Regions from separate parts of the Pradoshia eiseniae genome, predicted to be linked through region 2. Evidence: predicted binding sites of a transcription regulator. Region 2 holds the regulator's gene; each other region holds the start of a gene.

Region 1 (10,311 bases), on a different contig from region 2:
AATTAATGTATTCAGCATTTCCTTCGGATTACTGAAGAACATAGCGACATCCCTTGTAATGGATTTCTCGAACATTTCGAATTGAAGCAGGAACTTATCAGCGATAACCTCAGCAACTTCGGTGTAATCCTGTGTTTCAATTAAGTTCGTATATTTATTGTACATTAAACTCTTATTGGCAATTGACCCGAACAGTACACCAGCGCTCTTTAGCAATAATTGCTGCGGCGTATGACGCAGAAGAATATTAACGGTATCCATTTGAATTCCGCTAGTCATCCGATTGGAATCACGGCGCCAGTCATCAAGCACTCGGAAGTCACAGTTCATTTTGACGCGATCATCCTGATAGATGGCATTAAATCCATCTGTCATTTCAGTCAAGAAACCTTGGCTTTCCTTAAATTCAATGTCTGCTTCCCGAATCCATTCCTGCATAGAATAGAAGTATTTCGGGAGAACGGTTGTTTCTAAATACTCCTGTACTCTTCTATTCATCTTCTCATTCAGTTCAATATGAATCTTACGATAATCGCTATCCTCTACAAGCAAATCCTTACTTGCCTGCAGGATTTTCGGTATAGCGCTGACCACGTCATTTCGTATATCATCTTTGCGCGCCTTAAATGAATTGCGAAGTCCTGCCGCCTTTTCCTTCTCCAAATCGTCCACTTGGTTTAAGGCTGCTTTCAGTTTTGACAATAAATCTTCATTTTTATGGATGGAATCGGCCAATTCTTCCTCCCTCTCCAGTCTTTGATCAAGCAAGGAGGAAATTGCCTCACGAACATAATGAAGAAGCATCATTGTACGCTTGCTTTCCTTATATGGCTGCAAAAGATTCCCTTGAAGGAATTCTGTGAAATCCATCCGTTGGGCAGCCCCTCGATATCGAGCTGAATGGGCAAAAATCTTTGCCTCAGGCAAATATGGATTAATCTTCTTCCAAGCCTCATCGACAATTCGAATGGCCTCCTGATCATTATGGACAAGATCCATTTTGTTTAGCAAGAAATGAATCGGCAGGTCAGGTGCCTGCTCCTTAATCATGAGGGCTAATTCTCTTTCTTTCTGACTGAATGGGTCATTCACATCAAGAACAAAGAGAAGGCTGTCTGCCATATGCAAGTAACGGCGCACCTCTTGAGTTTTGCTGTTGGCAATGCTGAATCCAGGTGTATCTATGATAGCAATACCATTCTCCTTCAAGAATGCGCTTGGGAGCTTATAATCAATAATGCGCGGCGGTCCGCTCATCCATGCTCTAGATGTGACGCGCTCTTCTATCTCCTCATGATTCAATGGAATAATCGAGGAATCTGACACCTCATTGACATCCTCTTCCTCCCCATACTTATAGAGCACAGTTGTCGCTGTTGGCTGGTCAAATGAATCTTCTCCAAGAAGTGAATGAATTAAAGCCGATTTTCCATTACCGCTCGTTCCGGCAATCATCAATCGCTGTACATTTAAGTCTAACAGCTCATCCATGATCCATTTATGTCTTTCACTGACAGCCAAGCCGTTCTCCATGGCCCATTTATCAATGGTTTCAAAGAGACGGACGCTATCTTCCAATCCATCCCGGTTATAGGTGAGTCCAGATAGAATATGTTCTGCAATGCCAACATCCTCACTGCTAAGTGTAGTTGGGAAATGGTCATTCCAGGCAAGAACGCTTGAAGAGGCAAGCAATGCATGATTTCGGTCCGTTAAGCGCACCCAATTTCTGAGTAAGCTCGGAACGATTGTTTTTAAGGATTTAACCGATTTCTCTCCATTAATGAATTCGAAATAAGCATCCTTGTATAAGACCGCCAAGGCTGGATAAGAATGCTTCTGCGTGATTTCAAAATCCTGCAATAGATCATTGAAACCTTGAACCCAAGTCAAGTAGGAGGCTTCTCCTTGATAGCTGTGCCAAAGCGCAACAGCCAATTCTTCAAACCGCTTGTCATTAAGATCATAAAGCTTACGCAAAGCTGGATAGAAATAAGCCGGGTCCAAATGCTTTGTTACACCATCTTCTATATAAGCTTGAAGGATGTTGTACCAATGAATAGATTCAGTCCTCATCGCCTCATTCATGGCAAGATCAACTGCGCTATCCCAATCCATTTGTTCCTCAAAGAAGTTCCTCGCTAAGCTTGTCACTTGCTCATCATCCGGATTTAAGCGAACCACTTTCTTAATGGTTTGGTCAGCCGAGTTAATCTTCTTCATTCTTATGTAAAGGGTAAATAATTGCAGACCTACCTCGGTATTTAAAGTAATAGAGTCCGATTGGATAGATTTATAGATTTCTTCCGCTGTTGAATAAAGATCAACAGCAAAATAGGCATCTGCCATGTTTTTCTTTGCCCATGGCTCCAGCTCATTCGTTACCTGTTCCCATTTGAAAATGGCTGCTTCATAGTCCCTATATAAGTAATAAAGCTCACCTTGCGCGAAACGAAGATTAGACAGCTCTGGTATATCCTGATTCTGTTCCTGGAGCACGTATTCACTAATGATGAGCATTGGGTTTGCCGCACTGTCTTTATCAATTAATGTTTTATAATAAGATTTTTCAATTAGAATTGACTCATTATTCATATGACCCCTCCTTTGATTCTATATGACATAGTTACCTTGTTCTAATGTTTGTAACTAATATAGTTTAATAAATATGGATTGCAATATGATTTCCGTTAAGTAACAAGTTAAATACATATTAAATACACTCGAACATTTTTTGTCACATTTGCAATAATTACAGTTTTACTTTATTTCCTTTTCCCTCATTCGTTATGGCTAAAACTTTCTATTAATTTACATTCTATTATATTTAAGGATTAAGAGATAGGGGTTTTACAAATCATGTTAAAATGAGAATAAGCCTGCAGCTTAACGCATGCAGGCTTACTCTTGCTCAATTTATTTCCACCAGTTATCAAACATGGATGTTGGCAATTGACGTTTATGCTCTGTCTTCAAATATTGCTGTTCAATCCTTCTGGCGGCCTCTAAGCCAACCTCTTTTCCTTCCAAATAATCATCAATTACATCGTAGGATAGACCTAATTCCGTTTCATCTGCCTGCAGCGGCTTATTATCAAGCAGATCTGCAGTCGGTACTTTTAAGTAAAGGCGTTCTTCTGCCCCGAGCTCTTTTAGCAATTCCTTGCCTTGTCTTTTTGATAGCCCCGTTAATGGCAAAATATCTGCACCGCCATCTCCATATTTGGTAAAAAAGCCAGTTACCGCTTCTGCCGCGTGATCTGTCCCAACTACAAGCAAACCGCGCTGTCCGCCTATCGCATATTGGGCAACCATTCGGAGACGCGCCTTAACATTCCCTTTGTTAAAATCACTGAGGGCTTCTGCAGAGGCTTCCTCATATTGTGCAGAAACAGCATCTACGGATGGTTTAACGTTAAAAGTTAAGCTCTCATCCGGTTTGATAAATTGGATAGCTGCTTGAGCATCTTCCTCGTCATGCTGAACACCATATGGGAGTCTTACAGCAACAAACGTCGCCTCACTCCCTTCCTCACGCAAGGACTCAACAGCCATTTGAGCCAAGCGGCCCGCAAGCGTGGAATCCTGTCCGCCGCTAATTCCGAGGACGAACCCTTTTGCCCCGGTCTTTTTTAGGTAATCCTTCAAGAATCCCACTCGTTTTTCAATTTCTTCTTTAGGATTAATGGATGGTTGTACATGTAACGCTTCAATAATTTGTGCTTGTAAACTCATTTTAGCGTTCTCCTCCTTTACTTCCCCTTTATTGTTCCTCTATTTTCCATCGATAATCTTTTTTATAAAGTTTATTTTACTCTATCTCTGTTTTTTTCAAAACTGATTAATGAACGAAGATAGAGGAATAGGCATTTTAACTCACTTTTTCGTTATTTTAATATAGTTAAATAAGTCTTTTTTGTAAAGGAACCGGAGTTTATGCTGCTTGATGCAGCTGTTACAGGATATCTGCTTATCATCTAGGTGGCCTATATGTGAACTGGCTTTATAGGTAATTTCGTATTCCTTTTTACTTATACTGATTTGGATTCCTTTTCAAGCAAGGGCACAAAACCATTTTTGTTATACATCACAGGCACGCTGAACATTCCTGTATTTCAGCATGGTTCACCTCTACTGTAAATAGATTTTCAACTTTTCCAATAAATGTTCAAAAAGTTTTGGATAAAATTTGAATTGCTATAATTGCTCAATTATTCACAATGGAATTGGTGTATAAATAAAGTATAGAAAGCAGTCAGCCTTCCATTCCGCGGTAGGAGGCCAACTGAATATGATATAGGAGTGAATGAAAATGATGGAATGGTTAAGAACAAACAAATATGCATCTGGACTTTTGCTTATCATACGTTTATATCTTGGGTACGAATGGTTCATACATGGATTGGAAAAAGTAAGAGGCGGAGCCTTCGATGCCACCGGCTTCCTTAATAATATAATCGCTAATCCCGTTAAAGGACCTGATGGCACAGCACTTTATCCAATCTACAACTCCTTCATTGAAAATTTTGCCCTGCCTAATGTAGGCATCATAAATATTTTAATTCCTTGGGGAGAGCTCCTTGTCGGACTAGGGCTGTTACTAGGTGTATTAACAACAGCAGCTGTTTTGTCAGGACTGTTGATGAACTTCCTGTTTGTCTTTGGCGGTACAGTTTCTACTAACCCAGCCATGATCGTTCTTGGATTTATCATCCTTGCTGCCGGAGCGAATGCCGGTAAACTAGGAGGAGACTATTATGTCCTTCCTTGGATTAAAAAGACACTTACTAAGAGGAATGATAATCCCCACTTCCCTATAAAGGATCAGCCAGCCCACTAAATTTAAATCTTTGCTTAAAAGCCTGGAGTTCTTGACTCCAGGCTTTTTTAGGCGGAAAATACAGCTATAATTATTTACATACGAAGAATAGTCTCATTGAATAAGTATCTTCTACATTCATAAAATACATAATAGCACCAAAATGCTTTCCTCTGGAGGGATATTATGCTGGATTGGTTCACAAGTCTTCCCGTCATGTACCAAGCCTTCTTTGCTACCTTATTCACTTGGGGCATGACGGCTCTTGGGGCAGCCCTCGTATTTACGACCAAAAATGTAAATATGAAATTTCTAGATAGCATGCTCGGCTTCGCCGGCGGAGTCATGATTGCAGCAAGCTTTTGGTCTTTGCTGTCACCAGCCATTGAAATGGCTGAAGACAGTCCTCTTCCATCATGGTTTCCAGCCGCAGCCGGTTTTCTCGCAGGCGGTCTGTTCCTCATGTTGTTAGATAAGATCATGCCCCATCTTCATCCCGATAAACCGCTTGGTCAAGCGGAAGGGATTCATCCAGAAAACAAGAAGAGGAGCACCTTGCTCGTATTGGCCATCACCATGCATAATATTCCGGAAGGGTTAGCCGTCGGTGTTGCGTTCGGGGCTGTCGCGGCCGACTTGCCGAGCGCCTCTCTTACCGGTGCGATTGCCCTTGCCATCGGTATCGGCATCCAAAACTTTCCCGAAGGCCTGGCTGTTTCCATGCCGCTTAGACGGGATGGAATGTCGAGGAGAAAAAGCTTCTTTTATGGGCAATTCTCCGGAATGGTTGAACCTGTTGCCGCTGTCATTGGGGCAGTAGCAGTTGTCTTTATCCAGCCGCTGCTTCCTTATGCTTTAAGCTTTGCTGCTGGAGCAATGATTTTCGTTGTCGCAGAGGAGGTCATACCCGGTTCACAGGAAAACGGCAATACAGACCTTGCCTCCTTATTCCTGATGATCGGCTTTGCTGTCATGATGATTCTGGATGTTTCTTTAGGCTAAAATATTGAATGATAGAAGCTGAAGGCACTGCCTATTAGGCATTCCCTTCAGTTTTTTTATGCTTATTTACAGACAATTGCAATGGATGATAGCCCCCTATAAGCATTGACATATTCTCCTTCTTACTTTAATATTCTACTTTGGATTTAAACGTGGTTCGTAACCATCCCACGATAAAAAACTAAGGAGAATAAAAATGAAGATTAGAACACTAGCAGTGAATGGTGTGCTGGCCGCTTTATATATTGCCGTCACCATGATTATTCAGCCATTTGGCTTCACGAATATCCAATTTCGTGTCCCAGAGATGTTTAATCATCTTGTTGTCTTCAACAAGAAATACTTTATTGGCATTGTGATTGGCGTCTTTTTCTCAAACCTCTTCTTCTCATCATTAGGGGTTTATGATCTCCTATTTGGAGTTGGACAATCTGTACTGGCGCTATCAATAACTATTATAATAGCCCGTTTTGTCAAAAATATATGGGCAAGAATGATTGTCAACACGATTGTTTTTACGGCGACCATGTTCATCATTGCCATCGAGCTGAGTATTGTATTGGGAGTGCCATTCTGGCTCACATACTTGACCACTGCAATTGGCGAATTCGTCGTCATGGCGGTTGGTATGCCGATTATGCATGCCCTAAATAAGCGTATCGATTTCAAGAATTTAATATAATGAACTAACAAGAGGCTGTCCTTTGCGGATCAGCCTCTTAATATGTTCACAGCTTTCAATCAAAAAGGGAAAGTGTTTTTTTCCGTCTGTTAAAACAGCTTCGTGTTTAGCCAATTTGTTTCATGTAAACAAGGTTCATCATTTTATCATAATTAGATGCTTAATGAATCTTAGAATAGGGTATCTTTATTTTAAGGAAATAATTAAGGAGGTCCTATTTTATGGATGAGAAATTAAAAGAATTAATCGATGGTTTAAATGAAGATTTAGCAAATGAATATGCAGCATCCATCATGTATACGAACTATGCTGCTATGGTATCAGGTCTTTTCAGACAAACATTAAAGCCTTTCTTTGAAGGAGAAATTTCTGACGAGCAAGGGCATGCTATATACTTAGCTGAAAAAATCGCGACACTTGGTGGAACACCGACTGTCTCCCCTGCAGAGGTCAAACAAACAACTGATGTAAAAGAAATGCTTGAATCTGCTTACCAAGCAGAGAAGGAGACAATCGACCGCTATGAAACACGCAAGAAACAAGCGGAAGAATTGGGCTTAACTGAATTAGTCGTTAAGCTTGAAGACCTCATCTCTGATGAGACAGGCCATATGGAAGAGCTAGGCCGTATTCTTGCTGATTCCCGATTTGAATAAAGAACAAAAATAAGCTCGAAGAAGGGATTTCCTTATCCCTCCTTCGAGCTTTTACTTTTATTCATTCGGCATCTTTTGTTCGGTTTTCGTGAAGAATTGGGTCACCAATACTCCGCTCACAAATGTGATGACACATAGAGCCATCCCCAATAATGTTTTCGGAAGTCCCGGGAAGACAACAAATACGGATCCACCGATTAATCCCATAATAACCGCAAATGTCATATAAGGGAATTCTCTCAGCAAATAAGCAATCGCCTTGCTGCTAAGAATAAAGCCAATCGCTGCACCAGCACCGACAGCCATGATAACCGGCAGATTGAAATCAGACAAGGCAGATATAACAGTCGAATAAACGCCAATTACCAAAAGGACAAACGAGCCGCTAATTCCAGGGAGTAGCATAGCCATACTCGCAATCCAGCCTGAGAAGAACAATTTCACATATGCCCCAGCCGTAAAAGTGGTTATCATAGCCTCATCATTTGTCTGGATAAACGCCATTGAGGCTAACAGCGCCCCAACCAAAATCATTATCGCTACATGCTTTGTGCTAAAATTCTTTTTAACCTCCGCCTGCTTAGCTATAAACGGAAGCACACCAATAATCAGGCCTAAAAAGAAAAATTGTGTAGGCTCATAATGATGCTCCAATAAATAATCAATAACCCGGCTGAAGGCTAGGATAGCAAATCCCATTCCTAGACCTAATGGCAGTAAAAAGCCTAATTGCCTCCTCCAGTCACGGCTGAAGATGCCGCTGATTGCCAAGAGAAAACGGTCATATATTCCTAATATGAAAGCAATGGTGCCGCCGCTTACTCCTGGGATTAAATCACTTATTCCCATCAAAATTCCCCGATAAAGATTCTTCCATTCCAACTTTTCATTCATCTCCAACATAGTTTTGTGCTATAAGTGTACAATTTTCACCTAGTCTGACACAATGGCACTTCTTGCAAATTGATGGTTCATGAAAAACTCCCCTGCGCTGCAGAGGAGTCAAATTTATGCATGATTGACTTCAAGGATAATCTTTCCGGATGTTTTTCTTGATTGCATTAACTCATGAACCTTGGCTGCTTCCTCCAGAGGATATGTTTCGCCGATAATTAATTGAAGTTTTCCTTCCTCCAAATAACCAAACAGCTCTCGTATGCTGCGCATAAACAGCTCTCTCTTCCTCATAATCTGCGGCAGGAAGAATCCGATGACAGATTGATTTTTGGCCATTAAGGAGGACGGGTGCATCACGGCCTGTTCCCCGCTCGCCACTCCATAAATGACTACCTTCCCGAATGGAGCCAGACATTTCAGTGTATCCTTAAACACATCTCCTCCAACCATCTCAAGAGCTAGATCAACACCTCTGCCCTCGGTTGCTTCAAGCACCTCCTTATGCCAGCCCTCATTCGTATAATTGATGCATACATCCGCACCGAGCGATTTGGCTAAATCCAGCTTTTCATCAGTACTTGCCGTAGCAATAACCTTCCTTGCTCCGAATAACTTGGCAAGCTGAACGGCGAGTGTTCCCACTCCGCCTGCTGCAGCGTGAACCAAAACGGTATCTTCGTTTGTGATACAACCCATCGTTTTTAAAATATGGTAAGCACTCAGCCCTTGAAGCGGCAAAGAAACAGCCTGCTTAAAGTCAATGTCCTCCTTCAGCATGACGGTCACATTTCGGGAGTCAACCACTGCATATTCTGCATACCCTCCAGATTCAATCAATGTGACGACCCGTGTACCGATATTGACATTGGTCACCTCTTCTCCCGCTTCAACAATGACTCCTGCGATTTCAGCTCCTGGAATAAATGGAAGCTTGGTCGGTACGACATACTGCCCCTCTCTTCTTGCTGTATCGGCATAATTGACTCCGATAGCATGAATCTCGATCAGTACCTCTGTCGGCCCTGGCTTTGGTTTATCTATTTCAATGGTCTTCAATACTTCTGGACCACCGTATTCAGTAAATTGAATAGCTTTCATCTGTATGATTCCCCTCCTCTTATTTCCCCGTGAATTGCGGACGGCGTTTCTCCTTGAAGGCCTGGATGCCTTCTTGATGGTCTTCCGTTGCGACCATCATGATTTGCGTCATCCTTTCCCTCTCCAATACATCCTCTAATGTTGAGGTCAATGAATAATCGATTATCTTCTTCATCTGCCCATATGCCTGGCTTGGCCCCATAGACAGGATTTCGGCATGTCGCATCACTTCATCATTTAATTCTGCCAGCGGAACAACTTTGTTCACAACTCCAAGCTGATAAAGACGTTCTGCCGGAATTGGTTCAGCAGAAAAGAAAAATTGTTTTGCCAAATGCGGACCGACCAGACGCGGAAGGAAATAGGAACCCCCGCCATCCGAAATAAGACCGACCTGTGAAAAGCTTAAAGCAAACTTGCTGTCATCCGCAGCAATGATTAAATCGCATGCAAGGGCCAGATTAAAGCCGGCACCGGCAGCAAACCCCTGAACGGCAGCAATCACGGGCTTTTCAACGGCTTTAATAGCGAGTATGCAATCATTCAACCTTCCAAGGTGCTGATACACATCAGTTGGTTTGTTTGATCCCATCGTCTTTACATCGCCCCCAGCACTGAACGCCCGGCCGGCGCCTGTCAGCACAATGGCTCGTACATCCGGATTTTTGCTTGCCTCTTTCATTTCTTTTGTCAGTCCACCAATCATTTCTGGACTAAAAGCATTCAAGCTATCCGGCCTATTCAGCGTTAAAACCAAAACTTTCCCGTGAATTTCTTTTACTAAATGTTCCATTTCCCATTCCCCTTTTCCTGTTTATGTAATCATCCATCCGCCATCGACCAATAAGTCAGAGCCAGTCATATAGGAGGCATCGCTGGATGCCGCAAAAGCAATGACTTTAGCAATCTCTTCACTTGTCCCTACTCTTCCAAGTGCCGTATTTCGCTTAATTGACTGCATGAATTTCTCATTTGTCAATGACCATTCTGTCAGCGGCGTCTCGGCAAATCCCGGGGAGACAGAGTTTACCCTGATTCCATAGGGAGCGAGCTCCAGCGCTAAGGCACGCGTGAAGTTGATGACTGCAGCCTTTGCGGAACTATAATGGGGCAGATGTGAAGCTGCCTTATGACCTGACAGACTAGCGATATTGACA
Region 2 (10,311 bases):
TCTTTAGTAGGTACTCGTCAAGACTTGGCTGAGGCATTCCAATTTGCAGCTGAAGGAAAAGTAGTTCCTAAAGTAGCATTGCGCAAACTAGAGGAAATCAATGATATCTTCGAGGAAATGGAAGAGGGTAAAATCACAGGCCGTATGGTTATCGATTTCACTAACTAATCATATCAATCGTAGATAGATTTTAACGAAAAGGCAAAGCTCAACGCTTTGCCTTTTTCATCATGCTATGAAGCAAGCACTTTTTGTTCATACAGTTATTACAGAAGAAGACTTATAATAATTTTAAATGACCCGTTACCTCATCCACTTTTTCTCTCCCCAAGAATGGCTAGATATCTGTGATCAATCTACAGGCAACTCTTTTATATAACTCATTCAAATTTTCTGCATAAACTTTCATTAAACATTTGTTAGCATTTCTTTATGACTTTCCGTCCATTGTACTCCCCCCACAGATGCATGAATTCCAAGAGCTACATAATTTCCTCAAGCTAACCTTTAATTAAAAAAGAAGCATCTCTCAAGTTATTCAACTTGTGAGATGCTTCTTTAAGCTAGGGGAGGCTGATTACATCATGCCGCCCATTCCGCCCATGCCACCCATGTCAGGCATTCCGCCAGCGTTTTCTTCTGGCTTGTCAGCGACAACTGCTTCAGTTGTTAAGAACATAGCTGCAACAGATGCTGCGTTTTGAAGTGCGGAACGTGTTACTTTAGTTGGGTCAACGATACCTGTTTCGATCATGTTTACCCATTGGCCATTAGCGGCGTTGAAGCCGATGCCGATTTCTTCGCGTTTTAGGCGGTCAACAACAACAGAGCCTTCTAGGCCTGCGTTGAATGCGATTTGGCGAACTGGCTCTTCAAGTGCGCGAAGAACGATATTTACGCCTGTTTGTGCGTCACCTTCTAGCTCGATTGCAGCTACTTTGTTGTACACACTTACAAGTGCAGTACCCCCACCAGCTACGATACCTTCTTCAACAGCGGCACGAGTGGAGTTAAGAGCATCCTCGATTCGAAGTTTGCGTTCTTTCAATTCAGTTTCAGTAGCGGCACCAACTTTGATAACGGCTACGCCGCCAGCAAGTTTAGCAAGACGCTCTTGAAGTTTTTCTTTATCGAATTCAGAAGTTGTTTCTTCTAATTGAGAACGGATTTGGTTGATGCGAGCGCCAATTTCGCTTGTTTGGCCAGCACCTTCTACGATTGTAGTTGTTTCTTTCGTCACAACGACTTTCGCCGCGCGTCCTAGAGATTCAAGTGTTGCGGATTTAAGGTCGCGTCCTAGCTCTTCAGTGATTACTTCACCGCCAGTTAATGCAGCGATGTCTTCAAGCATTGCTTTACGACGATCCCCGAATCCTGGAGCTTTAACTGCTACAGCATTGAATGTTCCGCGAAGCTTGTTCACAACAAGTGTTGCTTGTGCTTCACCTTCAACATCTTCCGCAATCAAAAGTAATGGTTTGCCTTGTTGAACAACTTGCTCAAGGACAGGAAGTACTTCTTGGATGTTGGAGATTTTTTTGTCAGTGATTAAGATGTATGGATTTTCAAGGACTGCTTCCATTTTGTCGGAATCAGTTACCATGTATGGAGAAGAGTATCCGCGGTCGAATTGCATACCTTCTACTACATCTAATTCAGTTGTGAATCCTTTAGATTCTTCGATTGTGATAACACCGTCGTTACCAACGCGCTCCATCGCTTCAGCAATCAATTGGCCAACTTCTTCGTCAGCAGAAGAGATTGCCGCAACTTGTGCGATAGATGCTTTTCCTTCGATTGGTTTAGAGATTGCTTGCAATTCTTCAATTGCTACAGAAACAGCTTTCTCGATTCCTTTACGTACACCCATTGGGTTAGCGCCAGCTGTTACGTTTTTCAATCCTTCACGGATCATCGCTTGAGCAAGAACAGTCGCTGTTGTTGTACCGTCACCAGCGATTTCGTTTGTTTTGCTGGCTACTTCAGCAACAAGCTTTGCACCCATGTTTTCAAAAGCGTCTTCAAGCTCGATTTCTTTTGCGATTGTTACACCATCGTTTGTGATGAGCGGAGAACCGAATTTCTTTTCAAGTACGACATTGCGTCCTTTTGGTCCAAGTGTAACTTTTACTGTATCAGCTAATGCATCGACCCCGCGAAGCATAGCGCGGCGTGCTTCTTCACTAAATTTAATCTCTTTAGCCATTCGTAAATTACCTCCTCAAAATTTTGTAGTATGATATTTTTTAACCGACATTTGCTTATCCGATTACAGCCAGAATGTCGCTTTCACGTAAAATTAAGTATTCGTTGCCTTCGTATTTCACTTCAGTGCCTGCATATTTAGAGAAGATAATGTGGTCGCCTTCAGATACTTCCAATCCTACACGCTCCCCATTCTCAAGGACACGGCCTGTGCCTACTGCTACGATTTTGCCTTCAGATGGCTTTTCTTTGGCAGTGTCAGGTAACACGATGCCGCTTGCAGTTTTCTCCTCTTGTGCGACAAGTTCAATCACAACGCGATCTCCTAGTGGCTTTAACAAGTAAAACTACCTCCTTAACATTCTCTCCATTTTTATTAGCACTCGTATATAGTGAGTGCTAACACAATTTATATATTAAATAAAGACAATCTGATTTGCAAGTGATATGAGCGAAAATTTTAGAAAATTTTATAAGGTTTTTACACCGCCTACACCCTGGCTAGTATACCCTAGCTGCAGGAAGATTATGTATAAAAGGGGGATAAGTTTTGCCATTGTACCTAATGGGGAAAAACGGGTAGAATGAGGATGTAGCTTTTTCCTTTTGGGCTTTAGTCAAAGCCCGCTTGATTCAGATACTTGTCATTAAAGGAGTTTTGTCGTTGAAGAATAATTACTGGCTGATTGTCCTTACATACATTGCCATGCAGCTATCGGGCATCATCGGTCTTCCTCTGATGGGATGGATTTTGCCGAACTTCGTAGCCGAGGATCAAGTAGCCATCTATTCGGTCGTTTCTTGGATTGTCATCAGCTTTTCCATCGCCATGCTCATTACCTTGTACTTTTTGCGAAATGAGCGGCATTCAATGAATAGATCAATGGACTTATGGGAGCGTATGCCGATTGGAGGTTCAATTGCCTGGGCCATCGGCGGGATATTCCTTGCCTTTGTTGCCCAAGCGGTTGCTGGTACGATAGAACAGCAGGTTTTCGGTATTAATGGTGAGTCCCAAAACACCCAGGATATTTTACGTCTAATTAATATGTTCCCGGTCGTCATCCTGATTTCCTCTGTCATTGGGCCAATTTTAGAGGAAATCGTGTTTCGGAAGATTCTCTTTGGAGCGCTTTTGTATAGACGGCTTGGATTCTTCCTTAGCGCCTTAGTCAGTTCGGTTATCTTCTCTCTGGCGCACGGAGAACCTGAACATACTCTTCTTTATTCAGCTATGGGCTTCACATTCGCCTTTCTGTATGTCAAAACTGGCCGAATTATCGTTCCTATCATTGCGCACGTTAGCATGAATACATTAGTAGTTCTGATTTCCACCAATTCTGGTGATTTGATTAAAGAGTTGGAGAAAGCACAAAGTTTTATCGGAGGTTTATTATGAGACGTTCACCAATGTATATGGCTATGACTTATTTCATTTTGGGGGCTGTATTTGTCTTTTTCGCCATCCAAAACGTAACGAGGAGCGGATGGGATTTTTTCACCTACTTCCTGATCATCCTTGCTACACTTGATATCGGCTCTGGCATCCGTTTCATCGGCATCCACCGCAAAATCAAGGAAATGAATAACGAGCAACAAACGAAAAACAAATAAAAGAAAAAACTCGAAGTTTATCCTTCGAGTTTTTCTGCTTTATTGGCTTCTTTAGGCTCTTCCGTCCCGCCTGCCGGGTAATGCTTTAAGAAGTAAACGAGCGATTGTAATTCAACAGCCAGATCAATATGATGCACCCTGATAGCATCTGGGACACTTAAGCGTGCCGGAGTAAAGTTCAGGATAGCTTTCACGTTCGCTGCAACGAGTCTATCCGTTATTGGCTGGGCCGCATGCGATGGCACTGTCAAGATGGCCACTTTGATGTTGGAATTTGAAAGCTTGCTTTCAAGCGCATCCATATCAAAAATTGGTACATCTCCAATGAAGGTGCCGACCTTTTCAGGTGAGACGTCAAAGGCCATTTCAATCTTCGTATTATTATTCTTCATGAAATTATAGTTAAGGAAGGCTGTTCCTAAGTTCCCGACACCAATGAGCGCCACTTGGGTGAGCTCATCCTGGTCAAGGGTCTTACGAAAGAAAGACAGCAAATAATTAACGTTATAGCCGTATCCTTTCTTCCCAAGCGCTCCAAAATATGAAAAATCTCTGCGGATTGTCGCAGAATCGACCTTAACAGCCTCACTGAGCTCCGCTGATGATACCCTGAGTTTCCCTGATGCATGCAGATTTTGTATAAATCGATAGTACAGCGGCAGACGCTTTGCTGTCGCTTGTGGTATTTTTGTATTCTCCTGCAACATTTCTTTCCCTTCTCCCTTACTTTTGTTGAGTTCCTTATAATGAATCGTCCAATTGTTTTTGAAAATCCGGGCTGGATACTCCGCCGGTCTTTTTAACTAAGTATGTTTCTCCAATAACCATTCCTTTATCAATGGCCTTGCACATATCATATATGGTAAGTGCTGTAACCGATGCAGCCGTCAGGGCTTCCATTTCTACGCCTGTGCTTCCCTTCGTCTTAACAGACACCTGAATGCGCAGCCGCTTCTGTTCTTTTTCAGCCTCCCAAAAGAAACGAATGTCTATTCCTTTAAGGGAAATTGGATGACACATAGGAATTATATCAGATGTTTTCTTCGCTGCCATAATACCAGCCACTTGGGCTACTGCCAGCACGTCACCTTTCTCCATCTCCCCGGAGGTGATTTTCTTATAAATTTCTTCTTTAACTAGGATGCTTGACTCCGCAACTGCTGTACGGGCCGTCTCAGGCTTATGTACAATATCGACCATCTTCGCCCTTCCCTGTTCGTTGAAATGAGTAAAATCACTCAAACCATTCCCCCCTTTACCATTATTTTATATTATATATGGATTTCACGGAAACTTTTGTGTAAATATTCACATATATCCTATTCAGTTGCGGTGCCCAGACTTTGTAAGATACACTTAAGCTAGTACTTCCTGAGGTGAGAATCATGATTATTTTACAAGTTAATAATGTATCCAAATATTATGGTGCAGAAGCTATTTTGTCCAGTATAAAGCTTGAAGTGCAAACGAAGGATCGGATAGCTCTCGTTGGCCGTAATGGCGCCGGCAAGTCCACCCTTTTGAAAATCATCGCTGGCACTCTTTCCCATGATGGAGGCAATATCTTCATGCCAAAAGGGACGACAATCGGCTATCTCGCCCAGCATACGGGCTTAAATTCCGACCTATCCATTTGGGATGAGATGCTGACTGTGTTCGCGGATTTGCGAAAGCAGGAGGAAGAACTGCGCGCCCTAGAAAAATCGATGTCAATCCCCGACATATATAATGACAGCACTCGCTATGAGCGAATTTTGAAGGATTATGATCACTTGCAGGAACAATTCAAAAATGCCGGTGGCTATCAGATGGAAAATGATATCCGCTCTGTCCTGCACGGTCTTAATTTTGCCGATTATGATTATGCTACCCCTGTCACCTCGCTGAGCGGGGGCCAGAAAACAAGGCTTGCTCTCGGGAAATTATTGCTGACGAAGCCGGACCTATTAATTCTCGATGAACCAACGAACCACCTTGACATCGACACTCTCTCTTGGCTTGAGGGGTATCTGCAATCCTATCCTGGCGCCATCCTGATTGTTTCACATGACCGTTATTTCCTTGATAAGGTCGTCAATCAGGTCATGGAGCTATCACGCACATCCATTAGTAAGTATACAGGTAATTATAGCAAATACCTCGTCCAAAAGGCTGAGGAATTTGAACGCAATCAGAAAATGTATGAAAAGCAGCAGGATGAAATCGCAAAACTAAGAGATTTCGTCCAGCGCAATATTGCCCGTGCCTCAACGACCAAACGTGCCCAAAGTCGCCAAAAGCAGCTTGAGCGCATGGAGATGCTGGACCGTCCGCAAGGGGATGAGAAATCTGCCAACTTCTCCTTCCAGATTGAAAAACAAAGCGGAAATGAGGTCCTGCAAGCGAAGGATATCGCAATAGGGTATGAGCATGCTGTTGCCAAGTCGATTAATTTCCGCATCACACGTGGAGAAAGCATCGCGCTTATTGGCCCGAATGGCATTGGCAAGTCTACCCTCCTTAAGACCATTACGGACAGGCTTCCAGCCCTTAGCGGTGAGTTTCAATTCGGGGCTAATGTTACGATAGGCTATTATGATCAGGAACAAGCGAACCTCTCATCAAACAAGACCGTTCTCAATGAATTATGGGATGACTATCCCATGAGCCAGGAAAAGGACATCCGCTCCATCCTTGGAAACTTCCTCTTCAGCGGGGATGATGTCATGAAAATCGTGTCGACATTGAGCGGGGGCGAGAAGGCAAGACTGGCTCTATCGAAGCTGATGATGCAAAAAGCGAACCTGCTGATTCTCGATGAGCCCACAAACCACTTGGATCTTGATAGCAAGCTCGTTTTGGAGAATGCCCTTGTCGATTATCCCGGAACTTTGCTCTTCGTTTCTCATGACCGCTACTTCATCAATCGTATTGCCGATAAGGTTATTGAGATGGGTCCAGAAGGAACTGTTGAATATCTTGGGGATTATGACTATTATGTTCAGAAAAAACAGGAGCTTGTCGAACTGGCAGAGCTTGAAAACAAACCAGCTATGCAATCGAATCAACAGTCTACCGAAAAATCCTCCTATCAAGAGGATAAGGAACTGAAGAAGCAAAATCGAAAGCGTCAGCGTCGTATCGAGGAATTAGAGGGTGCCATTGAGACGTTTGAAGCGAAAATCGCTGATTACAATGAACAGCTTTGTGACCCTGAGGTCTACCAGGATCATGAAAAAACACTGGAAATCCAAAGCCAGCTTACAGCTGCTGAATCAGCATTGGAGGAATTAATGGAGGAATGGACCATCCTTCAAGATTAATGGAAAACGGGCCTGTGTATGGCCCGTTTTTTTATCAACATATTTACCCACAGACAGTTCATAACTATATCAGGTATTCAACTGATTTTTCCACATTATCCACAGATATCGAAACTATTATCCACAGAAATTGTGTATAAGCACGAGTTATCCACAGTAACTTTAGAACTTTCTGCATTTTTAAACCAAATCGCTTGGGGATAAAAAATAGCCGCTTAATCAGCGGCTTTTTCGTCTTTTATTCTAAATCTAATCCTGGATTAGCATTCAGATTCATTCCCGCACGCCTTCCTTGCTCAAAGGCAATACTCCCCGCTGCACCTATCATAACTGCGTTATCGGTGCATAAATACAATGGCGGGATAATTAATTCAATGTCTTTCTTTTCTCCGAATGCTTCTTCCAGCCTTGCCCTCAATCCTTTGTTCGCTGCAACTCCGCCTGCGAGCAGCACTTGCTTCACACCAAATTGCTCTGCTGCCTTCAATGTCTTCGTAACAAGGACATCTATGACGCTCTCCTGGAAGCTGCAAGCGAGGTCCTCTGGCGCGATTGTCTCTCCTTTTTGCGAAGCATTATGCAAGGTATTGATAACAGCAGACTTCAATCCGCTGAAGCTGAAGTCATAGGAATCCTCTTCAAGCCATGCACGCGGCAATTTCACCGTTGGCTTTCCTTCATGGGCCAGGCGGTCAATATGAGGGCCGCCTGGATATGGAAGCTTTAGGGTACGCGCTACTTTATCATAAGCCTCTCCTGCAGCATCATCACGCGTCTCCCCAATAACCTCAAAGGAACCGTGCTCACGCATCAGAACAAGCTCTGTATGCCCGCCTGAGACAACGAGAGCGAGCAGCGGGAATTGGAATTCCGTCAAGATTCGATTCGCATAAATATGGCCGGCAATATGGTGAACATTCACTAAAGGCTTACCATGCGCAAACGCCATTGCCTTTGCCGCATTCACGCCTATCAAAAGAGCACCTACAAGGCCTGGTCCCTCGGTCACAGCAACCGCATCAATAGCTTCCCATGTTTGGCCTGCCTGCTCTAATGCTTCCTCAACAACGACCGTTATGGCTTCCACGTGATGCCTTGATGCAATCTCCGGCACAACTCCTCCAAAGCGCTTGTGACTCTCGATTTGCGAGGCTACTACGTTTGAGAGAATCTCTCGGCCGTCTTTGATAACGGCTGCAGCTGTTTCATCACAGCTTGTTTCTATCGCTAATATTAATTGTTCCTTCTTTACCATAATTCCACCCACATAACTAAGGCATCTTCCATATTATCCGTGTAGTAATTCTTTCGGATACCGCCTTCTTGAAATCCCATTTTTCGATATAATTTCTGTGCACCATAGTTCGTCACCCTTACCTCAAGGGTCATCCGCGTAACACCCATGCTTTTAGCCTGTGCCATCATACGGATCATTAATTCCTCGCCAAGACCATAGCCCCGGTAAGCAGGCAAAAGAGCAATATTCGTGATATGTCCCTCATCCAATATGATCCACTGTCCGCCATAGCCAACGACACGCCCCCTGTCCTCAACGACAAGATAGACCGCATGCTGATTATTCACCAGTTCATTATAGAAGGCCTCCCGGCTCCATGGCAAAGTAAAGGAGGAATGTTCCACCTCCATCACATCATCCAAATCCTCTAGTGTCATTGCCCGAAACATCACTGTATGATTGGTCATCATTCTTCCCTCTGTTTCTCTTGAGCTTCTAACCACTTCGCCTCTGCTTCCGCTAAACGCACATAATTCGGTACAAATGAATGAATCTCTTCTGGTGGCAGCTGCATCCCTAGCATCGCCAGCTCACCAGCGCGGGCATGATGGAGTGAGGCAGGAGCAAAAGCCGCCCTCTCTCCAAGTGCCCCCCTGAATGTCTCCTCATGGATAGACACATCACTTCCAATGAAAAGAACTGGCTCATTCAATTGCTTTAATCCCTCTACAAAATCCTTTGCCAGGAGGTTCTGGTCCTCCTGCACTCGAGTAACCTCTCCATTCTCAGCTCTAAACAAGGACGTATACAATTGTCCTCTGCGGGCATCAAATACTGGGCATACATACCCGTTGAAATACCGTCCATTAAACGCAAGTACCTCAAGGCTTGAAATACCTACAAGCTCAATCCCCAAGCTCCAGGCTAGTGATTTTGCGATGGTTACACCAATGCGCACGCCCGTATAAGATCCTGGTCCTTTAGCAACAACAATCCGGTCTAAGTCAGAAGGCTTCATCCCGCATTCCTGCAGCAAAGCCTCAATCGTTGGCATCGCCCGTACGGAATGATTTCTCTTTGTATAGGTTATTTGCTCTCCGATAATACCCTTTTCATTAGCAACAGCCACTCCAAGAACATTCGTAGATGTATCAATGGCTAATACATTCATTCAAAAATCTCCTCACACAACTTTTCATAAAATTCCCCTTGGGGCATAGCCTTTATGCGGCGTTGCTCATCCCCCTCATGAAATAAATACAGGGTCAGCAGTTTATCCGGCAACTGAGCCTTTATCAAATGTGCCCATTCTACGATGGTTACACCATCACCTTCAAAATACTCCTCAAAGCCGAAATCTTCATCCTCATTTTCAATCCTATATACATCCATATGATAAAGCGGCATATTTCCTTTGTATTGTTTCATGATCGTAAACGTCGGACTATTTACTGTCCTCGTCACTCCAAGACTCTTCGCGATTCCTTTCGTGAAGGTCGTTTTACCTGCCCCAAGGTCACCCTCAAGCGCAACCACTGAACCCGGAACAAGACGTCTGCCAATCTTCTCAGCGAGCTGTCTCGTTTCCTGCTCATTTTTACAAATTAATTCATACTCGATCACAGTCATTCACCATGCTTTATATTTTATTATTAAAGTTTACCTTATTTTTGGGTGTAAAGCCAATTAACCTTTTTACTTCAGACGATTCTAGTAATCTTGCTTTTGAGGCTGGATATTCTTGTTGGAAAGTAAGAGGATTGTAGAATAAATTACCCATTACGCGACTCTTGTATTCATATAATTATTGATCTATATGGGTTTCATACTTAAATCGTGTTTTTTGTCCACAGTACCAGTTTTATGCTACAGCGTTCCTACAATATATCATCCTTTAAAGAAGTCGTTCGCCCATAAACTCTAGTGGTTCATCCTTAAACGAAGAAATTTAGC
Region 3 (10,311 bases), on a different contig from region 2:
ATAATCGCGGGCAATGCCAGCGAGCGCCTCAACCTGGTCTTTCGACAGAATCCCTGATGGCACATTTACTCGCATCATGAAATACCCATCTTCCTTTGGGCGCTGCAGATATAACCCTGCCCATTTAAATAGATCCCATTGATCCTTTGGGATAGAAGCAAAACCATTCTTTGCATACTCCGGTATATCGTCCAAGATGCGAAGGCCATCCTTTTCAAGCTTCGTCTTTTCCGTTTTATTCACTTTCTCGTTATTCTCCCAAAACTTATCGTAAGCCATCTATAAGCCCCCTTAAATCATATTCTTTGAAACTAAGTAATCAGCGATTTCCTTCACTGCTTCCTCTATCGTTACCTTATGAGACTGTATCGTTAATTCTGGCTCCAGCGGGTTCTCATAGGGGGAATCAATCCCGGTGAAATCCTTGATTTCCCCTCTGCGCGCCTTCGCATACAAGTGCTTTGGATCTCTTCGCTCACACTCATCAATTGGACAATCAACGAAAATCTCAACGAACTCGCCTTCATCAAACAGGGAGCGGACTTGATTACGGTCTGAACGAAACGGCGAAATAAAGGCTGTCGTCACAATCGTGCCGCTATCAACAAATAGCTTAGCGACCTCACCGATACGACGAATATTTTCCGCCCGGTCTTCATCTGAAAATCCAAGGTCTTTATTCAGTCCATGCCGGATGTTATCGCCATCAAGTACATACTCACTGATTCCTTGCTCATATAAATAGCTCGAAAACGCATTGGCAATGGTCGATTTACCGGATCCAGAAAGTCCTGTGAACCAAAGAACACAGCTTCCGTGGCCGTTTTGCGCTCGCCGTTCACCCTTTGTAATGGCCGTTTCATGCCATGTAATATTCGTTGCCTTTTTCACGATTGCCCCTCCTCACACCTGTTCTTTTTCCTTCAATCCTTCAATCAGAACCTCAACCACTTCCTTGCGGCTAAAGGTTGACGGCGGCAGTTCCCCATTTCGCAGCAGCTCCCTTACCTTTGTTCCAGAAAGAATCACGCGATCCTCCTTTTGATGCGGACAAGTCTTGTCAGAAGCCATCCCCCCGCATTTCAGGCAATAAAAGCTATGTTCAAAAAATAGCGGCTTGATTCCCAGCTCTTCTTCTGTAAACTCACTAAATATATATTGGGCATCATAGGTCCCATAATAATCGCCAACCCCCGCATGATCGCGTCCGACAATAAAGTGGGTGCAGCCAAAGTTCTTGCGGGCTATCGCATGGAAAATCGCTTCTCGTGGTCCCGCATATCTCATCGCAGCCGGATACACTCCTAGCTGCACCCGCTCTCTCGGGTAATAATGATCCAATAGCACGCGGTAGCTTTTCAAGCGCACATCTGCTGGAATATCATCTGCCTTTGTTTCCCCGACAAGCGGATTCAAAAACAGCCCATCCACCGTTTCCAGCGCAGCTTTTTGGATATATTCATGGGCACGGTGGACAGGATTTCTCGTTTGGAATCCGACCACTGACTTCCAGCCCTTCTCCTCAAATAAAGCACGCGTCTCTTTCGGCTCGAACCATACATCCTCTGCCACACCCTTATCAGATTTTTTGATAAGGATTATATCGCCGCCTACGTAATAATTTCCGCGCTCATAGAGTCTCTTCACGCCAGGATGTGCCTCTTCCTCAGTCTTGTATACCTTCCTTGCCTCTTTAGACAAATTGGGTTCATACACATCTGAAACCGTGATGACTCCAACCGTTTCACCGCCATACTGCAGCCTTGCCTGCTCGCCACCCTCTAAGCTGGAAGCAATCTTCTCTGACACTGGGAGTGTGACAGGCACGCTCCACACGATCCCATTCGATAGCCTCATGGACTCTACGACAGATTCATAATCTGCCTTGCCCAAAAATCCAGTCAGGGGACTGAACAGGCCGATGCCAATGAGCTCAAGGTCACTGTATGCAACGGCATCAAGCGGGATTGTTTTATTAATGGCTGTTACATCATAATTCGGTTCATAGGCAGAGACTAAAACTCCGCCATGCGGTTTTGGTAGTGACATGTCTATCATCCCTCTTTCATTTAGTTCTGCTTCGAGAGCATTACCTCTCTTGATTCATCAGGTTTCTTCTTCATCAAATACTTCACGCCAAAAACGGAAATCAATAAGCCAGCCATCACAACAATCGGATATATATTGTGCTCAATCAGCAATTGGATCAAAGTAAAGCAAAGCACCATCGAAAGCACCGGAGATACAATCCAGACAGCGAGCAGTCTTATAACGATGTCCTTCTTTAAAACGGACATCCCCTGCTTGGCGAATCCAATGCCAATAATCGATGATGTCGTAATCTGCACCAACGGGACAGGAATGCCGAAGATGGAGGCCGCCATCACGAGTCCTGCTCCAGTTCCAGAGATGATGCAGCCCTCCTCTATCCTCAATTCCGTAATTTTCTTCCCATTCGTTTCAAGAACCCCCCTGCCAAGCAGGAGGGCACCAATGGCGACAAATAAACCTCCCCAGAAAATACCTGACTGAGTAGTAAGGATATCTGCCCCAACGAGGGGACCGACTGCATTGGCCACATTATTCATTCCGGCAGAAAAGGCTTCAAATATCCCCATGATGACCACTAATACGGCTAGGACTGGTTTCGCCTTTTTTGAACGGACCCAATTCTTCACAGCAGGCCATTTCAGGAACTTTCCTGCCAAGACAGCAACGGCAAAGGCCACTAGAGGCGTTAAAATCCAAAACATGAATATCCAAGCAAATTGCGCCACATATAGACTTTGATAGACAATGCCCGCTCCCACGATGGACCCCACTGTCACTTCACTCGTTGAGAGGGGAATTGCCAAAATATTAGCAAGGAACAGAGACAGGGCTGCCGATGCAAGCACAATCAGCGCAATTGAGATGGTGAACGTTTCTTTCGGGACAATGCCATTACCGAGCGTTTTGACTACCTCTCCCCCGCCAAGCCAAGCCCCAAGAAAAACGGCAATTCCGCATAAGCTTAAGGCAATGATGGGTTTCTTGATGACGCCCGATCCATATGAAATGCCCATTGATGCCGCGGCCCCGCTCGCACCGATATTCATTGCAAAGAACAATCCAACTGCCACGGCTATAATCATCAGCATTTTTTAGTCCTCCTTCACTCTGTATGCAACCCGCATTCCGTTTTGCCTGTTCCGCTCCAGCGGCCCGCACGGCTATCAGCACCAACAGCTACAGCTTGTGTGCATGGGAAGCAGCCGATACTTGGATACCCCTGATCATGCAGGCTGTTATATGGGAGATTCCGCTCATGGATATAGTTCCATACTTCATCCCATGTCCAGTGGATTAACGGACAAATCTTAATGTTGTTGAACTTCCTATCCTCATTAAAGAAATCCGTATTGGCCCTTGAGAGCGATTGGTCTCTCCTTAAGCCAGAAATCCACGCATCCATTGGCGTTAAGGCTTCCCTTAAAGGAATGACCTTTCGAATCTCACAGCATTTATTCGGATCCCTTTTCCAAAGAGCTGACCCGTATTGCTCCCGCTGCTCATCCAGTGTCAGATCAGGAAGCTTCCTCTCAATCTTCAAATCTTTATATCTCGCTTCAATCCTATCGATGACCTCATACGTTTCCGGAAAATGAAGGCCCGTATCTAAAAAGACAATGGAAGCATCCGGCTTCACCTGGCTAATCAAATCAATTAACACAATCGCCTCCGCCCCAAAGCTTGAAGCGTAAATGATTTTCTCTTCATGAAAATGCTTAAACGACCACTCAAGAACCACCTTTGCCCCTTTTGTTTCATCATGTATATTGAATGACTCCGACTTCTCGTGCCATTGATTGGTTTTCTCCATGAAGCCTATAGCCCCTTTCTGCTAAGCTCTCCCTCTGACTACGCAAAAGAGGCAGTCTTCCCCTGTATATAACAAGAAAAGACTGCCTCTAGTTTGTCTAGTCAGCAAGCTCCTATTTAGGTTTATTAATTGATGTTGGTTGAAGGCGAACCTTCTCATTCTTTTCTATTTGAATAACCTTTCCATCTTGAACCACCAATGTGATTGACCCAAATTTAATCGTAGTCAGCATTTGCTCCAAATGAGTCATTACCTCCTGAAGATCAGACGGTTTCAGACGGTTCGCCTCCCCTCATGTTTTCCCTCTCAAAGCCATACAGATACCATATAGAAGTTATTGGAATTAATCCTACCATACCCATATGATTTGTCAATATTAATTCTAGAATTTTTTGAAAATGGGCAGTGAATCCTATATTTTCATACAAAACTTTTAATTTCTTTTCAACAGCTATTATAGTAAAATTGATAAGCGTGATTTTTATCAAAGAGGGTGACAAACATGGATTCACAGCAATATTCGAATTTGAAAATGGGTGAAAAAGGAGCCATCTTGAGCATTGTCACCTATTTGTTCCTTTCAGGAATGAAGCTATTAATAGGAATTTTGACTGGTTCAGAGGCGCTATACGCCGATGGTCTTAACAATTCGACCGATATTATTGCTTCCATCGCTGTTCTAATCGGCTTAAAGCTTTCCCAGCGTCCGCCTGACAGCGACCATGGCTACGGACATTGGAAAAGCGAAACGATTGCCTCACTGATTGCCTCGCTCATCATGATGGTCGTCGGGATTCAAGTTCTCCTGAACGGATTTGGCTCCATGTTTGAAGGTCATGAGGAAGCTCCAGATATACTAGCCGCTTATGTCGGTATTTTTTCCTTCATCATAATGTATCTCGTTTATCGATATAATAAGCACCTTGCTGAGAAGATCAATAGCCAATCAGTTATGGCAGCCGCGAAGGATAATCTTTCCGATGCCTGGGTCAGTATTGGCACATCAGCAGGTATTTTCGGTTCCCAGCTTGGCATGCCTTGGCTAGACACCGTAACAGCCCTCCTTGTCGGTCTATTGATATGTAAAACAGCCTGGGACATTTTCCGCGAAGCATCCCACCATCTATCCGATGGTTTTGACGAAGAGAAGATTGCCCTTTATGAGAAGTCCATCATGGAGCTGGAAGACGTGAGAGGTGTCAAAGAAATCAAGGGACGCAATTACGGGAATAATGAAGTCATTGATATCGTCATCTATGTTAACTCGTCACTTAATATACAAGAAGCACATGATATCGCCACTTTAGTCGAGAAGGAACTTACCAAGAAGTTTGGTGTCTATAATGTACATGTGCACGTTGAACCTTATACGGTAGATTAAACAATACACCGCCCCTGTCCATTGACAGGGGCGGTTTTTAAATTTGGTACATCATCAGTCACCATACATAACTGCTGCCTCAGCTCAAATCATTCCCAGCTATTCTGCGGCAAGCGATAGATTAAAAATCGGTCGAATGGATCTTGTGCCTTAATGATTATCTCCTGAACCCATTCAAAGGGCGTTTCATGCTCCAAATAAAAGATATAATCCTCTGAAGGATAATAAAGAATAATATCCGCCGGGCGGCTATATTCCTCGACCGAATCGAGAATCCGATTCACGACCTTCCTGAATATCTGGACATTAAACGGATTAAAGAAGTAGAAGCGATTGTGGCCAGGCTGTATGTTGAACTCCTCAGCCAGGCAGCAATAGAAATGAATTTTTTCACTCCGATACTTCGCATAATCCGCCAGGTTCATCATTGCCTCATTATAAAAGACCTCATTCATCTCCACTCCCGAGACGGCAGCTTGAAAGAAATAATGAATATAAAAATTCAATCGTCCCTTGCCGCAGCCAAAATCCACAACATGATCCCTTCGGTTAAGGCTGTAGGATGCAAATAATTTTTCCAGTGCCGCATATGGTGTAGGTTCATAGCGATTATAGGAAAGGGTAGACGGATGACCTTGCTGGTCTCCCCTAGTTTTGATCCGCATTAATTCGTCATAGTATTTCTCTTTCATGAAAAACCTCAGTCCATTTACGTTTTTCCTTATCTTAATCGTATTATGGCTTGAAATAAAGGGAATCAGACAAAAAAGAAGAGGGTTACTCCCCCTTCCTCAATTCCTTCTTCAATTGATGCAAAATATCCGGATGATTCGTAAACATACCGGTCACGCCCCAATCAATTAAGGTTTTCATTCTTTCCTTTGTATTGACTGTGTATGGATGGATGTCCAAGCCGTTTTGAACTACCTTTTGTACATAGACCTCATTTAAATACGTATGATTAGGACCAATGCCAACTGCATAGCTCTTAATATAGTCAATTTCTTCATCCGTGATAGTCGCGGTTTCTTTGTAGGAGATTAGCTGTACAAGCTTTAAGGTTGGATCTAAGGAGTGGAGCTTCAAGAGGCTGTCTGGGCTGAAAGATTGAAGGAGCAATGTTTTCTTATTTATTTTATATTTATTAATTATGCGCAGTAATTCTTCCTCCATGCCTGGATAAACATCAGGAGATTTTGTTTCAATATAGTATTTTTTATTTTTGCCTAGCTTTTTAAAGACTTCTTCCAGTGTCGGAACTTTCAAGCCTTCATATTCTTCCTTAGCGTATTCTGGATACTTCTCATTGAACCAGCTGCCCGCATCCAGCTGCTTGATTTCTTGTAAGGTATGGTCTTTTACCAGCCCAGTTCCATTAGTGGTCCGGTCAAGTGTTTCGTCATGCATAGCAATCAATGTCCCATCCTTTGTCATTTGAAGATCAATTTCGATATAGTCCCCATGCATTTTGTCCCCCAGCTTATAGGACGCTATTGTATGTTCCGGAGCATATGCCGAAGCTCCCCTGTGAGCGACATTGGTCACCTTTTGAGGTTTATGCTTTTCCGGAGCAGCATTCACTGATGTTATCGTGCCAACGAAGAAGAAAGCGCTTGCAATCAATAAAACAACAAATTTCTTCAAACTTATCCATCCCCTTCAATCGATAATAGACTTCTAATCTAGTATATAGTGCTTCCATTCTATTTACCTGAGTATTTCCTACATATTTCCCCCTTGTATTATAGCTAATAATTGACCTTTTCTCCTGATTATATAGGACTACATATATCCTATTTACTTTATCAATATATCATCTTACCTATAATCGGCAAACTCGATGGTTAACACTGTCAATGACAGGATAACCGAAAGAGTTAATCATCCTGCGGTAGGAAAAACCCTGCTCAATTATTTATTCGAGCATTAGTCAACAACTGATAACAAAAGGGATTATTCACCATTTCGCCACATTTATTACAGAAAAAACCATTAATATAATTTAATGTTAATTAGTTCACATCTTTGTCAAATATGCTAAAAACATTTGCATTTTCAGATTCATATATTTGTAATTTCGTCAAACACTTATTATATTGAAAATCGGGGTATGGTAAAAGCTACATAATATGGTTGGTTTATTCAAAACAGCTGTTATTCTTTTTCTGCTCCAACTTATATTTCTAGCTAACTTAAACTACTTACGGAAGGGGAACATTATGAACAAAAAGTTAGGACTTTTAGGGTCCATGCTGACATCAATTCTTCTGTTAGCCGGATGTGACTGGGTTGTGTTCGATCCAAACGGACCAGTAGCCAAAACTCAATCAGATACGATTATCTTCTCCATGCTGATGCTGGCTGGCGTTATGGTTGTTGTTTATGTGCTGTATATCTTCATATTAGTGAAATATAGAGCTTCCAAAGCTCCTAAAGATTACGTGCCTCCGCATATCCAAGGCAGTCATACACTTGAAATTATATGGACAGCCATTCCGATTATTATTGTCTCTATTCTTGGCTACGTGACGGTCGTATCCACTTTTGAGGTTGAGAGCAAACCAAAAGGCTATGAAGATCAAGAACCTCTCGTCATTTATGCTTCTTCTTCGAACTGGAAATGGCATTTCAGCTATCCTGAGCAGGATATTGAAACCGTAAACTATGTCAATATCCCAACTGATAGAGTCGTAGAGTTCCGCTTATATTCTTACGGACCAATCACCAGCTTCTGGATTCCGCAATTGGGCGGCCAAAAATATGCCATGTCTGACATGGTCACAAAGCTTAATTTCGTAGCAGATAACGAAATGTCCATGATGGGCCGAAATTCCAACTTCAGCGGCCAAGGGACTGCACATATGGAATTCGAAGCGCTCTCCATGTCTAATGAAGAGTTTGATGAATGGGTTGAGCAAGTTCAAGCAAATGAGCCTGAGCTGACAGAAAAGAAATTTGACGAGCTCCTAGATACAGCTTACGTTGGCCGTCAAAGCTATTCTTCCACTCACCTGGAATTCAGCCCGCCGCCAGAAGGACATAACCATGGCGCTAAAGAAGCTCCATCAAACGAAGATCCTGATCAGGAAAACCAATTTGATAAGGAATCTGAGAATCACGGAAACCACTAGAATTAACACTTTGAGCTTGATATGAAAGGAGCTAGACAAACGTGAAATGGGATGAATTTTTCGTTCTTGGTGACCCGATGATTTACGGAGCCATGGTCAGCATTGTTGCTGCATCGATGGCCATCGTTGTGGGTCTGACCTATTTTAAGAAATGGCGTTGGCTTAGAGATGAATGGCTGACGACCGTTGACCATAAACGTATCGGGATTATGTATATCATTTGTGCCCTCTTGATGTTATTCCGCGGAGGGGTAGACGGCTTGCTGATGCGCGGACAGCTTGCGATGCCGGAAAACGGCTTCCTTGATGCCCAGCATTATAATGAAATTTTCACGACACACGGCGTAATCATGATTCTATTCATGGCGATGCCATTTATCATTGGTTTAATGAATATTGTTATCCCGCTTCAAATCGGAGCCCGTGATGTGGCATTCCCATATTTGAACGCGGTCAGCTTCTGGTTATTCTTTGCCGGAGCCATGCTATTCAATATTTCATTCGTTATTGGAGGTTCTCCTGATGCCGGATGGTCAGCCTACTTCCCGCTGGCAAGTACGGAATTCAGTCCATCAGTCGGTAACAACTATTACGCAATCGCTATTCAGATTGCCGGGATTGGTACATTGATGACCGGAATTAACTTCATCGTCACCATCCTTAAAATGCGTGCACCTGGCATGACTCTTTTAAAAATGCCTATGTTCACTTGGTCAATCCTAATCACCAACGTTATCATCGTTTTTGCCTTCCCTGTCTTAACAGTGGCACTTGCGTTAATGACATTTGACCGTCTATTTGGAACACATTTCTTCTCAATGACTGACGGCGGTATGGATATGCTTTGGGCCAACCTGTTCTGGGTTTGGGGACATCCTGAGGTTTATATCGTTATCCTGCCTGCATTTGGTATATTCAGTGAAGTTATTTCAACCTTCTCTAAGAAGAATTTGTTTGGCTATAAATCGATGGTTGCAAGTATGGTGGCAATCTCAGCACTATCTTTCCTAGTTTGGGTCCATCACTTCTACACAATGGGCCAAGGAGCACTCTCTAACAGCTTTTTCTCCATAACAACTATGCTGATTGCCGTTCCAACTGGGGTTAAAATCTTTAACTGGCTCCTGACAATGTACAAAGGAAAAATTCAATTTACGACGCCAATGATGTATGCGCTTGGATTCATTCCAATCTTCACATTCGGCGGCATTACAGGCGTCATGCTTGCGATGGCAAGTGCGGATTATCAATACCATAACACGATGTTCCTTGTTGCCCACTTCCACTATGTATTGATTCCTGGTACCGTCTTCGGTGTTCTTGCCGGTTTCTATTACTGGTGGCCAAAGATTTTCGGTTTCATGCTTGACGATAAACAAGGAAAGCGTGCATTTTGGTGGATTGCCATCTCCTTTAACGTGACTTTCTTACCGCTATTCGCGCTTGGTCTTAAAGGAATGACACGCCGTACGTACACGTACTCTGAGGAAAGCGGCTTCGGCCCATTGAACTTGCTTGCCTCCATCGGTTCTGTCGGTTTAGCAATCGGGTTCATTTTGCTGGTTTACAACATTTACTGGAGCTTCCGCTATGCACCGCGCTTAAATGGCAATAATGATCCATGGGATGCGCGGACATTGGAATGGGCTACTCATACACCTGTTCCTGCCTATAACTTTGCTATCACACCTGAAGTAAGCTCTGTTGATACTTTATGGGATGAAAAACTGGGCAAACATAAGATTTTTAAAGGCAAACTTGAAGAAATTCATATGCCTAACTCAAGCTTTATGCCATTCTGGATGGCAGTTGCCTTCTTCTTCTGGGGATTCTTTATGGTATTCAGCTGGTGGATTCCAGCCATTATTGCTGCGATTCCAATCTTCTACTTGCTGTTTGCGCGTTCATTCAGCAATGACCATGGGTTCCATATCTCT

What was found. Region 2 encodes Rex, which represses fermentation and respiration genes when NADH is low (regulators of the CRP and FNR family bind a similar motif). Its sites were predicted from a motif close to TTGTGAAATATTTCACAA; they were not measured.
Region 1: the regulator Rex is predicted to act here: its motif matches at 4,204-4,221, upstream of CYL18_RS12435 (DoxX family membrane protein).
Region 3: the regulator Rex is predicted to act here: its motif matches at 7,249-7,266, upstream of qoxA (cytochrome aa3 quinol oxidase subunit II).

Annotation. Positions count from the first base shown of each region.
Region 1 covers NZ_PKOZ01000007.1:46,202-56,512, forward strand. Annotated here, with positions in the region: gene CYL18_RS12425 (dynamin family protein) at 1-2,595, opposite strand, end outside; gene nadE (ammonia-dependent NAD(+) synthetase) at 2,917-3,735, opposite strand; gene CYL18_RS12435 (DoxX family membrane protein) at 4,313-4,840, shown strand; gene CYL18_RS12440 (ZIP family metal transporter) at 5,006-5,821, shown strand; PreQ1 riboswitch class I at 5,968-6,012, shown strand; gene CYL18_RS12445 (QueT transporter family protein) at 6,018-6,503, shown strand; gene CYL18_RS12450 (ferritin-like domain-containing protein) at 6,725-7,159, shown strand; gene CYL18_RS12455 (DUF368 domain-containing protein) at 7,217-8,041, opposite strand; gene CYL18_RS12460 (quinone oxidoreductase family protein) at 8,168-9,154, opposite strand; gene CYL18_RS12465 (enoyl-CoA hydratase/isomerase family protein) at 9,174-9,947, opposite strand; gene CYL18_RS12470 (SDR family NAD(P)-dependent oxidoreductase) at 9,969-10,311, opposite strand, start outside.
Region 2 covers NZ_PKOZ01000014.1:680-10,990, reverse strand. Annotated here, with positions in the region: gene adhP (alcohol dehydrogenase AdhP) at 1-168, shown strand, start outside; gene groL (chaperonin GroEL) at 578-2,206, opposite strand; gene groES (co-chaperone GroES) at 2,262-2,546, opposite strand; gene CYL18_RS16070 (CPBP family intramembrane glutamic endopeptidase) at 2,870-3,604, shown strand; gene CYL18_RS16065 (YdiK family protein) at 3,601-3,819, shown strand; gene CYL18_RS16060 (redox-sensing transcriptional repressor Rex) at 3,837-4,526, opposite strand; gene moaC (cyclic pyranopterin monophosphate synthase MoaC) at 4,561-5,061, opposite strand; gene CYL18_RS16050 (ABC-F family ATP-binding cassette domain-containing protein) at 5,205-7,121, shown strand; gene tsaD (tRNA (adenosine(37)-N6)-threonylcarbamoyltransferase complex transferase subunit TsaD) at 7,360-8,376, opposite strand; gene rimI (ribosomal protein S18-alanine N-acetyltransferase) at 8,370-8,828, opposite strand; gene tsaB (tRNA (adenosine(37)-N6)-threonylcarbamoyltransferase complex dimerization subunit type 1 TsaB) at 8,825-9,529, opposite strand; gene tsaE (tRNA (adenosine(37)-N6)-threonylcarbamoyltransferase complex ATPase subunit type 1 TsaE) at 9,526-9,963, opposite strand.
Region 3 covers NZ_PKOZ01000007.1:92,465-102,775, forward strand. Annotated here, with positions in the region: gene CYL18_RS12640 (nitrite/sulfite reductase) at 1-279, opposite strand, end outside; gene cysC (adenylyl-sulfate kinase) at 292-891, opposite strand; gene sat (sulfate adenylyltransferase) at 904-2,049, opposite strand; gene CYL18_RS12655 (inorganic phosphate transporter) at 2,070-3,140, opposite strand; gene CYL18_RS12660 (phosphoadenylyl-sulfate reductase) at 3,155-3,862, opposite strand; gene CYL18_RS12665 (YezD family protein) at 3,975-4,112, opposite strand; gene CYL18_RS12670 (cation diffusion facilitator family transporter) at 4,365-5,243, shown strand; gene CYL18_RS12675 (class I SAM-dependent methyltransferase) at 5,333-5,935, opposite strand; gene CYL18_RS12680 (glycerophosphodiester phosphodiesterase) at 6,021-6,887, opposite strand; gene qoxA (cytochrome aa3 quinol oxidase subunit II) at 7,463-8,374, shown strand; gene qoxB (cytochrome aa3 quinol oxidase subunit I) at 8,416-10,311, shown strand, end outside.